DNA from 2 places in the Mesorhizobium sp. WSM4844 genome. Region 1 is predicted to be linked to the other one. Evidence: riboswitches for the same ligand, from Rfam matches in the RefSeq annotation. Region 1 holds a riboswitch; the other holds the start of a gene.

The links. Region 1 has a riboswitch for thiamine pyrophosphate ahead of thiC (phosphomethylpyrimidine synthase ThiC). Riboswitches for the same ligand answer to the same signal wherever they lie in the genome.
Region 2: linked by a shared signal. The riboswitch ahead of thiB (thiamine ABC transporter substrate binding subunit) and the one ahead of thiC (phosphomethylpyrimidine synthase ThiC) in region 1 are both predicted to bind thiamine pyrophosphate.

Annotation. Positions count from the first base shown of each region.
Region 1 covers NZ_JBVVQB010000007.1:72,699-76,111, reverse strand. Annotated here, with positions in the region: gene AC0L2A_RS08730 (ABC transporter ATP-binding protein) at 1-1,609, shown strand, start outside; TPP riboswitch at 1,711-1,827, shown strand; gene thiC (phosphomethylpyrimidine synthase ThiC) at 1,929-3,413, shown strand, end outside.
Region 2 covers NZ_JBVVQB010000002.1:4,933-8,345, forward strand. Annotated here, with positions in the region: gene thiB (thiamine ABC transporter substrate binding subunit) at 1-194, shown strand, start outside; gene thiB (thiamine ABC transporter substrate binding subunit) at 418-1,431, opposite strand; TPP riboswitch at 1,475-1,588, opposite strand; gene AC0L2A_RS02170 (thiamine diphosphokinase) at 1,691-2,335, shown strand; gene AC0L2A_RS02175 (ABC-F family ATP-binding cassette domain-containing protein) at 2,337-3,413, shown strand, end outside.

The sequences.
Region 1 (3,413 bases):
TCTGACCGTCGATTTTCTTTCGGACGATCAGCCGGTACGCGCCGTCGACGATGTCTCTTTCCACGTCAGCCGTGGCGAGACACTGGTGATCCTCGGCGAAAGCGGTTCGGGTAAGAGCGTCAGCACCAGCACGGTGATGGATCTCGTCGACTGTCCGCCAGGCGACATCGTGGCCGGCTCCTGCCTCTTCGACGGCGTCGAACTGTCAGGCCTCGGCGCCGAGGCGCGCCGAAGCATCAACGGCCGCAGGATTGCGATGATCTTTCAGGATCCGCTCGCCTATCTGAACCCGGTCTACACGGTGGGGCGCCAGATCGAGGAGGTCTATGAGAGCCACGGCGCAGAGAGCGGCAAGGGCGCACGCGCCAAGACGATAGAACTGCTTCGGCGGGTCGGCATTCCGGAGCCGCAAAACCGCGTCGACTTCTATCCGCATCAGTTCTCGGGCGGACAGCGCCAGCGCGTGATGATTGCCATGGCGATCGCGTTGAAACCGGACATCCTGATCGCCGATGAGCCGACGACCGCCCTGGACGTCAGCGTGCAAGCGCAGATCCTCGATCTGCTGCGCGATCTCCAGCGCGAAACCGGCATGGCGTTGATCATGATCACCCACGACCTCGAAGTCGCCGCGTCGATGGCGGACCGGATCATCGTCATGAACGGCGGCAAGGTCGTCGAGACAGGCATCGCCAGGGAGGTGTTCAGCAATCCGCAGCACCCCTATACGCGCCGCCTCATCGCCGCCCTGCCCCACGGCAACGCAGCGGAGGCGCCGAACAGGCGTTCGACGGCGATCGCCGGCGAGACGCTGCTCAAGGTGGAACATCTCACCAAGCACTATGAGCTTGCTTCCGGAGCTTTCAGCAGCAAGCGGACGTTCAAGGCGGTGGACGACATAAGCTTCGAGGTCAGGAGAGGAGAAACGCTCGGCATCGTCGGCGAGTCCGGGTCCGGCAAATCGAGCGTCGCGCGCATGCTGTTGGGGCTGAACGCGCCAAGCGCCGGCAAGGCGGTCTTTGCCGGTGAGAACATCTTCGACATGAATGGGAAGCGCCTCATGGCGTTTCGGCGCAAGGTCCAGATGGTCTTCCAGGATCCGTACGGATCGATGAATCCGCGCATGCGCGTTTATTCGATCATTTCCGAACCCTGGGTGATCCACCGCGATATCCTGCCGAAGGACAGGTGGAAGGCTCGCGTGGCAGAGCTGCTGGAATTGGTGGGGCTGTTGCCGGAGCACGCCGAGCGCTACCCGCACCAGTTTTCCGGCGGCCAGCGACAGCGCATCGCCATTGCGCGCGCACTTGCCAGCGAGCCGGAACTGATCGTCTGCGACGAGGCGGTTTCGGCGCTCGACGTCTCTATCCAGGCGCAGGTGATCGACCTTTTGGCCGACCTCAGGACGAGGCTCGGCCTCTCCTATATTTTCATCACCCACGATCTGCCGATCGTGCGCCATTTTGCCGACCGGATCATGGTCATGAAAGACGGACGGATTGTCGAGGAAGGCCAAACCGCGGCGCTGTTCGGGGCGCCTCGCCACGACTATACGCAAAGCCTGCTGCAGGCTGTGCCGCAGCCCAAATGGCTTACGCAGGCTCAATAGTTCCTGGATATCGGCCTCGATTGTCCGCGCGCGCCCAGCTAGCGTTGCCGACTGATGGGCCGAATGCGCTTGACAAAATGGCGATCGCCCGCTCAATTTGACCCATTCACCAGGGGGGTCCCGGCAAGGGGCTGAGATACTGCTGGCTTTCGCGGCGCAGTGACCCGTTGAACCTGATCCAGTTCATACTGGCGTAGGGACGGTGCAAGCGCTTTGCGGGAGTCCATGCCCGAAAACCTGTAAGCAGGCAGACCAAAGCGTCTTTTCATCCTTCCGGCACAGAACTGGGTCTCCAATGCATGAGCAAAGGAGCCTCAAAATGAATGCCATTTCTCCAGCCGTCTCAACGGGACCGCTGCCTGCCTCACGGAAAATCCACAAGTCCGGCGTCCTCTATCCGCACATCAAAGTGCCGATGCGGGAAATCGCCGTCCATCCGACGGCAGGCGAACCGCCTGTCACCGTTTACGATCCGTCCGGCCCCTATACGGACCCGACTGTCGAAACCAGCATCGAAAAGGGCCTCGCCAGGTTTCGCCATGAGTGGGTTACGGCACGCGGCGACGTCGAATTCCACGATGGCCGCAGTGTCAGGCCGGAGGACAACGGCTTTGCGTCAGGTGAGCGCCTGACCCCGGAATTTCCCGTGCGCCACCGGCCGCTAAAGGCAAAAACGGGCAAAGCGGTGACGCAGCTTGCCTATGCGCGCGCCGGGATCATCACCCCCGAAATGGAGTTCGTCGCCATTCGCGAGAATCTCGGCCGCGAGAGCTTACGCGGCGGGATACAGCGCGACGGCAACTCTTTCGGCGCGGCGATCCCGGACTTCGTCACGCCGGAATTCGTGCGCGACGAGATAGCGCGCGGACGGGCTATCATTCCCTCCAACATCAACCACCCGGAGAGCGAGCCGATGATCATCGGCCGCAATTTCCTGGTCAAGATCAATGCCAATATCGGCAATTCAGCCGTCACCTCGTCGATGGCCGAAGAAGTCGAAAAAATGGTCTGGGCGATCCGCTGGGGAGCCGACACCGTCATGGACCTGTCGACCGGTCGCAACATCCACAACATCCGCGAATGGATCGTCCGCAATTCGCCTGTGCCGATCGGAACCGTGCCGCTCTACCAGGCGCTTGAGAAGGTCGGAGGGATCGCCGAGGACCTGACCTGGGAAATCTACCGCGATACGCTGATCGAACAGGCCGAACAGGGCGTCGACTATTTCACCATCCATGCCGGTGTGCGGCTGCACTACATCCCGCTGACGGTCGACCGGGTCACCGGCATCGTGTCGCGCGGCGGCTCCATCATGGCCAAGTGGTGCCTGCATCATCACCGCGAAAGCTTCCTCTACGAGCATTTCGAGGAAATCTGCGACATCTGCCGCGCTTACGACGTGTCGTTCTCGCTCGGCGACGGCCTTCGTCCCGGCTCGATCGCCGACGCCAACGACGCGGCGCAGTTCGCCGAACTGGAAACGCTCGGCGAGTTGACAAAGGTCGCCTGGGCCAAGGATTGCCAGGTCATGATCGAGGGGCCGGGCCATGTTCCGATGCACAAGATCAAGGAGAACATGGACAGGCAGCTCGAAGTCTGCGGCGAGGCGCCCTTCTACACGCTTGGGCCGCTGACCACCGACATCGCACCCGGCTACGACCACATCACCTCAGGCATCGGCGCGGCGATGATCGGCTGGTACGGCACGGCGATGCTCTGCTATGTCACGCCCAAGGAACATCTCGGTCTCCCGGACCGCAACGACGTCAAGACGGGCGTCATCACCTACAAGATAGCCGCGCAC
Region 2 (3,413 bases), on a different contig from region 1:
TGACCGGGCCGAAATTCCAGGATGTCATTCCCGAGACCAACTGGATGTTCCCTGCCGGCAAGACCGAGAAGCCGCTCAATCCGGCTTTCGACAAGCTCGTCAAGCCGACCAAGACGTTGCTGTTAAGCCCCGAAGAGGTCGCCGCCAACCGCAAGGCCTGGGTCGACGAGTGGCTGTCGGTGATGAGCAAGTAGGACTTAGATTTCTGCATGGTGTTCGCTCCACGCCACCCCCCTCTGGCCTGCCGGCCATCTCCCCCACAAGGGGGGAGATTGGAAGCTTCACCCTCGCCTCAATCCTTCGACTGTTGCGATTGGCGAAAGCGGAAGTGACATCCGATCTCCCCCCTGGAGGGGGAGATGGCCGGCAGGCCAGAGGGGGGTGGCGTGGAGCGAACACCATGCAGAAATCTAAGTCCTACTTGCTCATCACCGACAGCCACTCGTCGACCCAGGCCTTGCGGTTGGCGGCGACCTCTTCGGGGCTTAACAGCAACGTCTTGGTCGGCTTGACGAGCTTGTCGAAAGCCGGATTGAGCGGCTTCTCGGTCTTGCCGGCAGGGAACATCCAGTTGGTCTCGGGAATGACATCCTGGAATTTCGGCCCGGTCATGAAAGTCAGGAACTGTTTCGCCAACGGGTTCTTCGCACCTGATTTGGTGATGCCGGCAACCTCGATCTGCAGATACGCGCCCTCGTCGAAGGACGCTGCCTGATAGCGTTGGGTGTTTTCGGCGACCATGTGATAGGCCGGCGACGTGGTATAGGACAGCACCATCGGCGCCTCGCCCTTGGTGAACAGGCCGTAGGCCTCGCTCCAGCCCGGCGTCACGGTGAGCACCTTTGCCTTAAGCTTGGCCCAGGCTTCGGGCGCCTTGTCGCCATAAACCGACTTCACCCACAACAGCAGGCCGAGACCGGGCGTCGAGGTGCGCGGATCCTGAATGACGATCTTTTCATCGGCATTGCCCTCGACCAATTCCTTCAGGCTCTTCGGCGGCGTCTTCAGCTTTTCGGTGTCGTAGACGACGGCGAAATAACCATAGTCGAACGGCACGAAAATATCGTCGCTCCAGCCGCCCGGCACCTTGACGTCGATGACGGCACCATGCGGCGAAAACAGGCCGGTGGCCTTGGCTTCCGCTGTCAGATTGGTGTCGAGGCCGAGCACGATGTCGGCCTTGGTCGCGGCCCCTTCCAGCCTGACGCGGTTGAGCAGGGCGACGCCGTCGGCGACCGCGACGAATTCGAGAATACAGCCGCATTCGGCCTCGAACGCCTTCTTGACCGCCGGGCCTGGACCCCATTCGGCGGTGAAGCTCTCATAGGTATAGACGGTGAGTTTTTCCTGCGCGGATGCCGGCCCGGTGCCGGCGAGAACGGTCGCCGCGAGCAGCACTGCCGAAACAAGTGTGTATAAAAACGTGCGCATCGGCGCCTCCTTCGTTGGCGTTGAAGGGAATTGAGGCGTCGGGTTGTCCGAAACGTCTAATCCCTCCGCCGGTACAAACCGGATCAGGTTCAGCGGGTTGGCAGGTTGCCTCTCAGCCGGTCCGCGAAGATCGCGTCCAGCACCCCGTTAGAGCGCTTCGACACATAGGCCCGGCCCATCTGCGGCGCAAGCGGAAGTTTGCCGGGCATCCAGACCGCGGCCTTCCGTTTCGCAAGCAGGGCTGGTAAGGGCCACGCATATGAGCAAATTCACCATCCTGCTTGGCGGCGACCTTATCCGCACGCCGCTGCTCGACCGCCAGGTCGAAGGCACTCGTGTCATCGCCGCCGACGCCGGCATCAGCCATGCCCGGACTCTGCGCCTGACGCCGGAACTCTGGGTCGGCGACTTCGATTCGGTGCCGGCGAATTTGCCGGACGAGCTCGCCGCCGTGCCGCGCCAGGTGTTTCCGGCAGAAAAGGACAAGACCGACGGCGAACTGGCTATCGCCGCCGCGCTCGAACGCGGCGCGACCAGCCTCGTGCTCGCCGGCGCGTTCGGCGGCAAGCGCACCGACCACGCCTTCCTGCACCTGGCGCTCGGCGTCCGGCTGGCCGAGGCAGGGACAGAGGTGCTTTTGACCAGTGGCGCACAAGAAGGCGTGCCCTTGCTTCCCGGAAAGGCCGGCTTCGACTACGCCGACGGCACGCTGTTTTCGATTCTCGGCTTCTCCGACCTTGCCGGTCTGACCGTGACCGGCGCCAAATGGCCGCTGAATCATGTCGAGGTGGCGTTCGGCTCGTCGCTGACCATTTCCAACGAGGTCAAGGGCCGGCTCGAAGTCGCGCTGGGCAGCGGCCGCGCGCTGTTGCTCGCCCATCCATTCCCCCTACCTGAAAGCTGACATGGCGCCGCCGCTTCTCAATCTCGACGGGATAAAACTGACCTTCGGTGGCACGCCGCTGCTCGACGGGACGGAACTGACGGCGTCGGCGGGCGACAAGATCGCTCTGGTCGGCCGCAACGGCTCGGGCAAGTCGACGTTGCTGAAGATCGCTGCGGGATTGATCGAGCCGCAGGATGGCGAGGTGTTCCGCCAGCCTTCGGCAACAGTGCGCTACCTGCCGCAAATGCCCGACATGGATGGTTTCGCCAGCGTCCGCGCCTATGTCGAGGCGGGGCTCGGACCCGCCGACGATCCCTACCGCGCCACCTATCTGATGGAGCATCTCGGCCTGTCCGGCGAGGAACGGCCGAACGATCTTTCCGGCGGCGAAGCCCGCCGTGCTGCCCTGGCCCGCGTCATGGCGCCGGAGCCCGACATTCTCCTCCTCGATGAGCCGACCAACCATCTCGACCTGTCGGTCATCGAATGGCTGGAGGAGGAGCTTGCCCGCACCTCTTCGGCGCTGATCGTCATCTCGCACGACCGCCGCTTCCTCGAGCGCGTGTCGCGCGCCACCGTCTGGCTCGATCGTGGCCAGACCCGCAGGCTGGACAAGGGTTTTGGTCATTTCGAGGAATGGCGCGACACCGTGCTGGAAGAAGAAGAGCGCGAGCAGCACAAGCTTGGCCGCCAGATCGTGCGCGAGGAGCACTGGCTGCGCTATGGCGTGACGGCAAGGCGCAAGCGCAACATGCGCCGGCTCGGCGAACTACAGACCATGCGCCAGCGCTTTCGCGGCCATCGCGGCGCCGAGGGTGCGGCGACCATGGTGGCCAGCGACGCCGCCGAATCCGGCAAGCTGGTGATCGAGGCCAGGAACATCGAGAAGAGCTTTGGCGACCTCACCGTGGTCAGGGGTTTCTCGACCCGCATCCAGCGCGGTGACCGCGTCGGCCTGGTCGGCCCGAACGGCGCCGGAAAGACGACGCTGCTGAAGATGCTGACCGGCGAATTGAAGCCGGACTCAGGCACGGTGCGACTCGGCACCAATCTGGAGATCGCCACGCTCGACCAGAAACGCGAGGCGGTCGACCCG